3 regions of the Halomonas sp. DP8Y7-1 genome follow, and region 2 is predicted to be linked to each of the others. Evidence: predicted binding sites of a transcription regulator. Region 2 holds the regulator's gene; each other region holds the start of a gene.
What was found. The regulator FNR, encoded in region 2, switches genes on or off when oxygen is low (the NO sensors DNR and NnrR bind a similar motif). The targets are predictions, from matches to a motif close to TTGATNTANATCAA.
Positions count from the first base shown of each region.

Region 1 (3,261 bases), on a different contig from region 2:
TGAAGATGACGCCGAGGAACTTGGCATCAAGACCGAACAGCGAGAAGGTAATCGCGCGCAGGATGGCGTAGAACGGCGTGAAGTACCAGACCGGCGCGATATGATCCGGGGTCTTCAAGGGATTCGCCGGCTCGAAGTTGGGCTTCTCGAGGAAATACCCGCCACCTTCGGGGAAGTAGAAGATCACCGCACAGAAGACAAACAGGAACACGGCGACACCCACGATGTCCTTGACCGTGTAGTAGGGATGGAAGGGTATCCCGTCCAGCGGTTTGCCGGTTTCATCCTTCTTGGCCTTGATGTCGATGCCATCAGGATTGTTGGAGCCCACTTCATGCAGAGCAATGATGTGCAGCACCACCAATGCCAGGATCACGATCGGCAGCGCCACCACGTGCAGGGCAAAGAAGCGGTTCAGGGTAATCCCGGAGATCAAGTAATCTCCGCGCACCCACTGGGCCAGATCCGGACCGATGCCGGGGATGGCGGAGAACAGGGAAATGATGACCTGAGCGCCCCAGTAGGACATCTGCCCCCAGGGCAGCAGGTAACCCATGAAAGCCTCGGCCATCAGCGCCAGGTAGATTGCCATGCCGAAGATCCAGACCAGCTCACGGGGCGCCTTGTAGGAGCCGTAGAGCAGACCACGGAACATATGCAGATAGACCACCAGGAAGAATGCCGAGGCACCGGTGGAGTGCATGTAGCGGATCAGCCAGCCGTACTCCACATCCCGCATGATGTATTCGACGGAGGCAAAGGCGCCCTCGGCGCTGGGATTGAAACTCATGGTCAGCCAGACGCCGGTCAGAATCTGATTGACCAGCACCAGCAGAGCGAGGGATCCGAAGAAGTACCAGAAATTAAAGTTCTTGGGCGCGTAATACTCTGACAGATGTTCCTGCCACATCTGGGTCGCCGGAAATCTATCGTCGATCCAGCGCATGAGACCGCGCTCGGCCTTGGCCTTGTTGGGATTTGCCATTACGCACCCTCCCCGTCTTCACCGACCACGATGACCGACTCGTTGACAAAGTAATAGGGCGGAACCTCCAGGTTCACGGGAGCGGGAACGTTGCGAAAGACCCTGCCCGCCAGATCAAAACGCGAACCGTGGCAAGGACAGAAGAAGCCGCCCGGCCAGTCTTCTACCCCCACCCCTTCGGCATTGGGTTCGGGCTTGAACAGCGGCGAACAGCCAAGGTGCGTACAGATCCCCACCAGCACCCCGATCTCAGGCCGAATGGAGCGCAAATGGCCTCCGGCATAGCCGGGCTGCTGCGGCTTGGCAGACTCGGGGTCGGCCAGCACGTCTTCTCCCAGCGCCTCGGTGCGCTCAATCATCTCTGGAGTGCGATTGATGACCCATACAGGCCGCCCGCGCCACTCGACGGTCATTCTCTGCCCCGGCTCGAGCTTCGAGATATCCGCCTGAACGGGAGCCCCTGCCGCCCGCGCTCTGGCACTCGGCTGCCAGGATGCCACAAAGGGAACCGCTACCCCGACAGTGCCGACCGCCCCAACCACGGAGGTAGCACCCACGAGGAAACGGCGCCGCCCCTTGTTCACGCCGTTGTCTGCCATGATCTGGTTTCTCCCATCAGACTTTATCCGTTGTTGTTTTCACGGTCCCTTGAATGTCCGTGACCACGGATACAAGTGGCTTGTATGTTAGGAAATCCCCCCCACCCGCACAAGAAGACCTCCGGGCAAGACCCCCCGTGCAAGCCCCATACATTTGACATGGAACAACTTTATGACGATGTGCCCGAGCGCCCTGCGGCAAAAGAAGGGCCTCAAGCGCATCAAGGCCGCAACTCCAGTCTCACAGGACGGCTAGCGGATCAGCACAAAAGTCCCCATCGAAGCGTCACCAACGGTCGCATCGCGGAACACGCCAGGCACACGCCCGGCCTGGTCGAGTACAGCACTCGCGGCAGACGCAGCGTGGTAAAAGGGGTAGCGCACTGGAAACCAAGAGGGATGCACGCTAGCAAGAAGGGGGCAGCGCAAGGAGACCATCAGAGGTCGAGCTAGAGAAAAAGCGATAGGAAGGGATAAAAGGAAGAGACACAAGAAGAAGCACAAGAAGATCTACAAGAAGCGGGAGACGCAGAGAGGACACGAGAAACGCACGGAGCGACAGCCCCTGGGACCGAACTCGGGCTCGCTACCGACGTAGACGCCACGCGCACACGCGCAAAAACCGCATCTGAAAACGACAGCGCCCGGGCCAATGGCCCGGGCGCTGTGCGATCGGCAAGCGTATCGATTAACGCTTGGAGAACTGCGGGCGACGACGCGCCTTGCGCAGACCGACCTTCTTACGCTCGACTTCACGTGCGTCACGAGTGACGTAGCCAGCTGCGCGCAGCGGCTTGCGGAAGTCTTCGTTGTACTGCATCAGGGCACGGGTAATGCCGTGACGGATAGCGCCAGCCTGGGCACTGCCGCCGCCGCCCTTGACGGTGACGTAGACGTCGAACTGCTCGAGAGTCTCGGTCAGTTCCAGCGGCTGACGAACCACCATGCGACCGGTAACACGGCCGAAGTATTCGTTCAGGTCACGGCTGTTGACGGTGATCTTGCCGGTGCCCGGCTTCAGGAAGACGCGCGCGGTAGAGGTCTTGCGGCGCCCGGTACCGTAATACTGCTGTGTCATGGCGAAGATTCCCTCAGATGTTCAGTTCTTGCGGCTGCTGGGCAGCGTGCGGATGTTCGGAACCGGCGTAGACCTTGAGCTTGGCGTGCATGGCACGACCCAGCGGGCCCTTCGGCAGCATGCCCTTGACGGCGCCTTCGATGACACGCTCAGGAGCGTGGTCGATCAGCTGATTGAAGGTCATGGAGCGCAGGCCACCCGGGTAACCGGTGTGACGGTGGTACATCTTGTCGCTGGCCTTGTTGCCAGTCACCTTCACCTTCTCGGCGTTGATGACGACGATGTAGTCACCGGTGTCCACATGGGGAGTGTATTCCGGCTTGTGCTTGCCACGCAGGCGGCGAGCAATTTCGGTAGCCAGACGACCGAGCGTCTTGTCCGCGGCATCGACGACATACCAGTCGCGCTGGACGGACTGCGGCTTAGCACTGAACGTCTTCATGGATGAAATCACCAATTCGATGTGTTGGATCTCCCGGCCCTTCTCCTGATAGCGCTTGAATACTCGCGATACCAGGCAGCACCGTGCAGAGATCATCCCTATTTTTCTTGGTTGCCCGACACCACAACCCATCGGGGTGTCGGCACAACGGTCGAGC
Region 1 is NZ_JAHVIN010000012.1:135,704-138,964, reverse strand. It holds gene KUV41_RS14940 (cytochrome b) at 1-985, opposite strand, end outside; gene petA (ubiquinol-cytochrome c reductase iron-sulfur subunit) at 985-1,584, opposite strand; gene rpsI (30S ribosomal protein S9) at 2,273-2,662, opposite strand; gene rplM (50S ribosomal protein L13) at 2,676-3,104, opposite strand.
Region 1: a site for FNR is predicted at 1,739-1,752, ahead of petA (ubiquinol-cytochrome c reductase iron-sulfur subunit). Genes of this name have one in related genera too.

Region 2 (3,261 bases):
GTGAGTGATAGACTAGCGGGTCTTCATTTTCAGCCGTGATGTGCCCTGCCCATGTCTGCTCAGCCCGCTTCCGCCTCCCTGTTTGATCCCCGTGTCCTCGACCGTCGTGATGCCGCGTCCCCGGCAGCTGACGACGAGCGCGCCCAGGCCAAGGCCAAGCGCGAGTTCAACAAGCTGCAGAAGCGTCTGCGGCGTCAGACCGGCAACGCCATCATCGATTACGGCATGATTCAGGAAGGCGACAAGGTCATGGTATGCCTGTCCGGCGGCAAGGACAGCTACACCATGCTCGAGATTCTCCGCAGCCTGCAGCGCAATGCGCCGGTGAACTTCTCCCTGGTGGCGGTCAACCTCGACCAGAAGCAGCCCGGCTTTCCCGAGCACGTGCTACCGGACTACCTGGACAGCATTGGCGTGGACTACCACATCCTCGAGCGTGACACCTACTCGGTGGTGAAGGAAAAGACCCCCGAGGGCAAGACCACCTGCGCGCTGTGCTCGCGACTGCGCCGAGGGTCGCTGTACGGTTTTGCGGAAGAGATCGGTGCGACCAAGATTGCCCTGGGACACCACCGCGAGGATATTCTCGAGACGCTGTTCCTCAACATGTTCTTCGGAGGAAGTCTCAAGGCCATGCCGCCCAAGCTGCTGTCCGATGATGGCAAGAACATTGTCATCCGGCCGCTGGCGTACTGCCGCGAGGCGGACATCCAGGCCTACAGCGATGCCATGGCTTTTCCGATCATTCCCTGCAATCTCTGCGGCTCGCAGCCCAACCTGCAGCGCCAGGTGGTGAAGGAAATGCTGGCAGAGTGGGAAGCCAAGCACCCAGGGCGCCTGGAGAGCATGTTCAAGGCAGTGACCAACGTGGCACCCTCGCAGCTGGCAGACCGCGAGCTGTTCGACTTTGAAGGTCTGGAGGCCGTGCAGGCGCATCGCCAGGCTCGGCGTATTGATATCGTTGACGCCGACTAAGCTCGCCTGAACACGCCCTGCTGAAGAGCCTCTGCTGAACATGCCTTGCTGAAAAGGCACTGCTGAAGCGCGAAGCGAGCTAGGGCCACATCACGCAGTGGCCCTCTTCAATGTCTGAACGCTCGTCCCGATAAGATAGCAAGAGGCCGCATCCTGGGATGCGGCCTCTTTTGTTGATGGAGCCGGTATATCGTCGCCCTACCTAAGGGGGGGGCTGGGCTCGTGGCGTGGCACGACGTCTATCGGTCGCTGTCGGCCGCAGGCCCTGTCAGCGCCGCGGATCAGCTGGCATCGGTGTCCGCCAGGTTCGACAGTGAGGCGAGGTCCAGGATATTGACCTCCCGTCCAGAGACGGCCACCAGGTCCTGCTGTTGAAAGCGTCCCAGAATGCGGCTGACCGTTTCGACGGCAAGTCCCAGGTGGTTGCCGATATCTGCCCGGGACATGGACAGGCGGAAGCTGAACGGCGAGTAGCCGCGGCGTCGGAAACGGTCCGACAGACCGAGGAAGAAGCAGGCCAGTCGTTGGTCAGCGGTCTTGCGCGACAGCAGCTGCATCATGCGGCGATCCTCGCGCAGCTCCTTGCTGAGGGTGCGGAACAGTTGCGCGCGTAGTTCCGGCAGCGTCTGGGTCAGGGCGTCAAGGCGATCGAAGGGAATCTCACATACGGTCGTGGTCTCGAGTGCCACCACGCTGCCGGGATATCTGCCGTCGTCTATGCCATCCAGGCCGACCAGTTCACTGGGCAAGAAGAAGTTGGTCAGCTGCGCTTCGCCACTACCCTCCGTGGTGATCTGCTTGAGGCTACCGGAGCGAACCGCGAAGACGCTCGTGAAGCGATCTCCCTGCTCGACCAGGCGAGTGCCCTTCTTGATCGGAGGATGACGGCGGATAATGGAATCGAAGCGCTCGAGGTCAGCGGTCTCCAGCGACAACGGAAGGCACAGGGAGCTCAAGCTGCAGGACTCGCAACGAGTCTCATGTAGCATGGGGCGCCGTCGATCTTGGGCCGATGGACTCATTCGCAGCTCCTGTGGGTCTGGGGTTCATGATGAGCAGGGCATGTAGGAAACTGGCTTACCCTTGCTGCATGCTATTGTCGCTATTCTACACACAGATATTAGGCCAAAGGTGCATATACCTCTTTTGCCTCAATAATCTGGCGGCGATATGATGGTCGTCAATTTCCTACAACTTGTAGGATATTCCATACAGCTAAACCGACAATCATGCCCGCTGCCATAAATCGTGTGGCAGGGTGTGCCAGCAAACTCTGCAGCTGACGCGCAGCAATCCCTGTTGTCACCAGTGCCGGCAGCGTCCCCAGGCCAAAGCAGAGCATGAGTAGTGCTCCACGGGCAGGGTCTGCGATGGCCATGCTCCATGCCAGCATGGAGTACACCAGGCCACAGGGCAGCCAGCCCCAGATGGCCCCGAGTGCAACCGCCTGAGGTAGCTTGACCACCGGCAACAGGCGACGTCCTGCTGGCTCCAGATACCTCCACAGGCGCTGGCCCAATGCCTCCAGCCAGCGTAGCCCTTTCCACAGGTTGGCAATGTAAAGCGCCATCGTGATCAGCATCAGGCTGGCAACCACCTGCAGCAGGTCCCGCATGCCCGGTGCCAGCGCCACCACAGAGCCTAGGCTTGCGACCATAGCGCCTGCCAGGCAGTAGCTGAACAGACGTCCCGAGTTGTAGCCAAGTAGTAAAATTCCTACACGAACAGGGTGGCGCATGCTCGGGGGAATGGCAAAGGTCAGGGCGCTCATTATACCGCCGCACATGCCGATGCAATGTGCTCCGCCAAGCAGCCCGAAGACAAAAGCCGCCATCGCGGGCGGCAGGTCTAGACCTACTGGGTTCATGCGTTCTGCTCAGGATCCAGGGGGTGGCGTGGAATCATGCTCGTCGGCTGTTGCGTCATCGACCGGCGTCTCTCTTGCCGGCTTTCTGGATGGGTTCGGTGTCGGCGGGTCTTCGTCCTCGAACAGGATGCGATAGGCAGGCCCCTCCAGATCGTCGAATTGATCGTTGCGAACCGCCCAGAAAAACGCCCATACCGCCAGACTCAACAGGATCAGCGACAGCGGTATCAACAGATAGAGAATGTTCATTGAGCATGTGCCGCTACGGCAAGACGTGAGGATGATGGTGGCGCCGCGCGTCGCAGGCGAAGGGCATTGCCTATGACCAGCAGCGAGCTGATCGACATGCCGATGGCGGCGAGCCACGGAGGCACGAAGCCCAGCGCGGCGGCGGGCAGCGCGACGACGTTGTAGAGCAC
Region 2 is NZ_JAHVIN010000003.1:352,840-356,100, reverse strand. It holds gene ttcA (tRNA 2-thiocytidine(32) synthetase TtcA) at 52-975, shown strand; gene fnr (fumarate/nitrate reduction transcriptional regulator Fnr) at 1,257-1,997, opposite strand; gene KUV41_RS03435 (sulfite exporter TauE/SafE family protein) at 2,156-2,842, opposite strand; gene ccoS (cbb3-type cytochrome oxidase assembly protein CcoS) at 2,852-3,091, opposite strand; gene KUV41_RS03425 (heavy metal translocating P-type ATPase) at 3,088-3,261, opposite strand, start outside.

Region 3 (3,261 bases), on a different contig from region 2:
ATGACGCACTCTCGCCCGGCTAGGGCGGGCCGGTCCATTGGCTTCAGAGCCCCATCTTTATTCATTTTTAACGACAGGGAGGCTGCATGCCGACCGAACCCACTGTACATGATGATCTTGCCGCGGCCCTGAGGGAGCTTCAGGCCACCATGAAAGCCGCCAACATGTGGCGCATGGACAAGCCTGCGCCGGCGGCATTCAACAGTCAGCAGCCGTTTTGTATCGACACCATGTCACTGCCCCAATGGCTGCGCTTTGTGTTCATTGCACGCCTTGAGGTGCTGGTAGATCAACAGGCAGCGCTGCCCGCCAGCTGTGATGTCGCTCCTGCGGTAGATGCCTATCTGATTCAGGAAGGGGCCAGCGCTCAGGATCGCGTGTTGCTGCGCAAGGTGGTGGAAGATATTGACCGTTTAATCACCGACAACTGAGACCGCACCAGCCTCGGCAGAGCGAGTATCGCCGGTGCGCACCGTGATGCGGATACTGTTCTAGATAGTGTTCTAGATAGCGTTTTAGGTAGTGGTCTAGAGAGTGTCCAGTAGGTCAGCCGACGCTGTCATGAACACTCATGCGTAGATGATGAGGAGCGAAACGTGCCCTGGTACTTTGCCTACGGCAGTAACATGAACCTGGCACGGGTCGAGGCCCGTATCGGAGACACGCGACGCGTGTTGCCTGCGACCCTTGAGGGATACGCCCTGCGTTTCAACAAGGCCTCGAAAGTACCGGGAATCGCCCACGCCAATGTGGTGCCCGCCGCTGGCGAGCGCGTAGAAGGGGCTCTGTTCGAGCTGATGGTGCCTGAGCAGATCGCGTCCATGGATCCCTTCGAAGGCTATCCCCAGGAATACACGCGCCAGCGCTTGCCACTGCAGACGGCCGAGGGGGTGATCGATGCCTGGGTGTATATCGCCAGCGCCGAGCGCCAGGGGGAGGGGCTCAAGCCCGCCCGCGAGTACCTCGAGCACCTGCTGGCCGGTCGTGACTTCCTGAGCGAGGGCTACCACCAGGCGCTGGCAGCGGTGGAGGCCGTCGAGCACCTCGATGATGCCACCCTGGGGCGGTTGGGACTTTCTCGCCACCATCCCCGCTAGAGCCGCTGCCTCGCTCGAGCTTCACGCAGGCTCAGCCACTGGCATCGACAGCACAGCGCCCGCGCCTGCCTGGCAGGAGCGGGCGCTGCATGTATGCGGACGTGCTCTGGATCAGAAGCGGTAGCTGATGCCGGCCATGATCACGTAGGGGTCCACCTCGATCTCGCCGATATCCTCGCCGTTGAGATCGACGTCGCTGTCGATATCCAGGTACCACACCGCCATGTTGGCCGCCCAGTGATCGTCGATCAGCAGGTCCAGTCCCGCCTGGCCAGCCCAGCCCCAGGACTCTTTCAGGTCCAGGTCAGCACCCTGAAGGTCGATGTCTTCATCAGAGAAGTGGGTGTAGTTGACGCCGATGCCGGCATAGGGCTGGACACGGGAAGCGGTGCCACCGAAGGGATAGTATTGCACGGTCAGAGTCGGCGGCAGATGCTCGACGCTCGCGCCAATATCGTTGCCACCCACGTTCAGGTCCACGTCGTGTTCGAACGGCTCGGCGGCCAGCAGTTCGACGCCAAACTTGTCGTGGAAGCGGTAGCCGAGGGTGAAGGCAAAACCGTTGTCGTCATGGACATCGGTGTCCATGGTGCCGCCCATCAAGGAACCGTTGTCGGAGTCAGGCTTGACCTTGGCCACACCGACGCGGGTATAGAAGTCGCCCTTGCCATAGTCGGCAAGCGCTTGTGTGCTGACGAGGGCAGCGGAGCCAAGGGTGGCAATCAGTGCGGTAGTGACCAGGGGATGGCGCATGCAGTTCTCCTTGCGTACTGGCGAATGGGCGGACCCGATGTGAGCCAGTCTATGCTGTAGTGAGAATGCAGTTATTGACCTGCCTCAATACCTCTTTCGGTTCATGCCAATGGATTGGCCAACGAAAACGGCGCCTGGAAAGCCAGGCGCCGTGGTGTCAGCGATCTATGGAAATCAGACGCTGTCTTTCAATTACTTCTGGTTAGAAGCGGTAGGTGACGCCTGCACCGATGGTCATCGGATCGATTTCGGCTTCGCCGACGTCGCTGCCATTCACTTCGATATCGGAGTCGACGTCAGCGTAGCGTGCGTAGGTGCCCACCAGCAGGTTGTCAGTGACGCTCAGGTCAAGACCAACCTGTGCGGCTGCGCCATAGGAGCTATCCAATTCGGCGTTGAAGCTCTCGTCCGAGAAGTGGGTGTAGTTCATGCCCACGCCAACGTAGGGGTGAACACGGGCGTTTTCGACGCCACCCAGCGGGTAGTAGTTGAGCATCAGGTTGACCGGGGTGCGGTCCACGCTACCAATGTTGCCGCCGCCGACAGCAATATCATGCTCCATGGCTTCGGAGCCGTTCAGCTCGACGCCGAACTTGTCGTGGAACAGGTAACCTGCGCCATAGGCAAATCCATTCTCTTCGGAGACATCAATGTCCTGACCAGCGATGTCACCATTGTCTGAAGTGGGATCGGCCTTCTCAAAGCCACCGCGCACATAGAAGTCACCAGCCTGGTAGGCCATGGCGGACTGCGCAGCAAAAGCAGTGGTGGCGAGAAGAGCAGCGGTTCCCATCAGTCGTGTCATTTTCATGGTGGACCTCCTTGATGATCCTATGGCTTCGAAAGGTGAAGCTATGTTGTACAGGGCACAGTTTACGAACAGTGTTTCTAAATGTCTTGTAGAAATAAATAATCGAGTCGATAGGGATAACTAGCGAAAAACTATGGAACTAACGAGCTGGTACCGTGTCACTGAATCAAATCTGTACAACTTTTTTGCACATTTGGGGTGTGTGACGGGCCAAACAGCGGAGTGCCACGAGACAAAAGCTGAGTCCACGGCGCAGGAGCGACGGCCCGAGGGGCAAACGCTAGAGGTCAGAAGGCCAGGTGCCAGAAGGCCAGGGACTAGAAGACCAGGGGATAGCAGTGAGAAAGCCAACACGGGGCGGTCAATTGCCGTGGACGACGCCTCAGGCGAGCAGGGGACACCTGGGCAATGGCAACGGGTGGCCCACGCGAAACCTCGCTGAACGGACGGAAATCGTCTTCACTGTGAGGTAATCATCTACCAATGGCGGGGGCGGCATTGTGATCAGACGTAACCGAAGCCGGTTGCTGGGCGTCTCCAACGTGCCTTGGGGGATGGCAGCCTTAGCGCTGGGCGCCTCCGCCTTGCTGGCGGTGTGGC
Region 3 is NZ_JAHVIN010000013.1:24,173-27,433, forward strand. It holds gene KUV41_RS16070 (amino acid ABC transporter ATP-binding protein) at 1-23, shown strand, start outside; gene KUV41_RS16075 (YqcC family protein) at 87-431, shown strand; gene KUV41_RS16080 (gamma-glutamylcyclotransferase family protein) at 597-1,097, shown strand; gene KUV41_RS16085 (OmpW/AlkL family protein) at 1,209-1,850, opposite strand; gene KUV41_RS16090 (OmpW/AlkL family protein) at 2,053-2,661, opposite strand; gene KUV41_RS16095 (hypothetical protein) at 3,216-3,261, shown strand, end outside.
Region 3: a site for FNR is predicted at 1,925-1,938, ahead of KUV41_RS16085 (OmpW/AlkL family protein). Genes of this name have one in related genera too.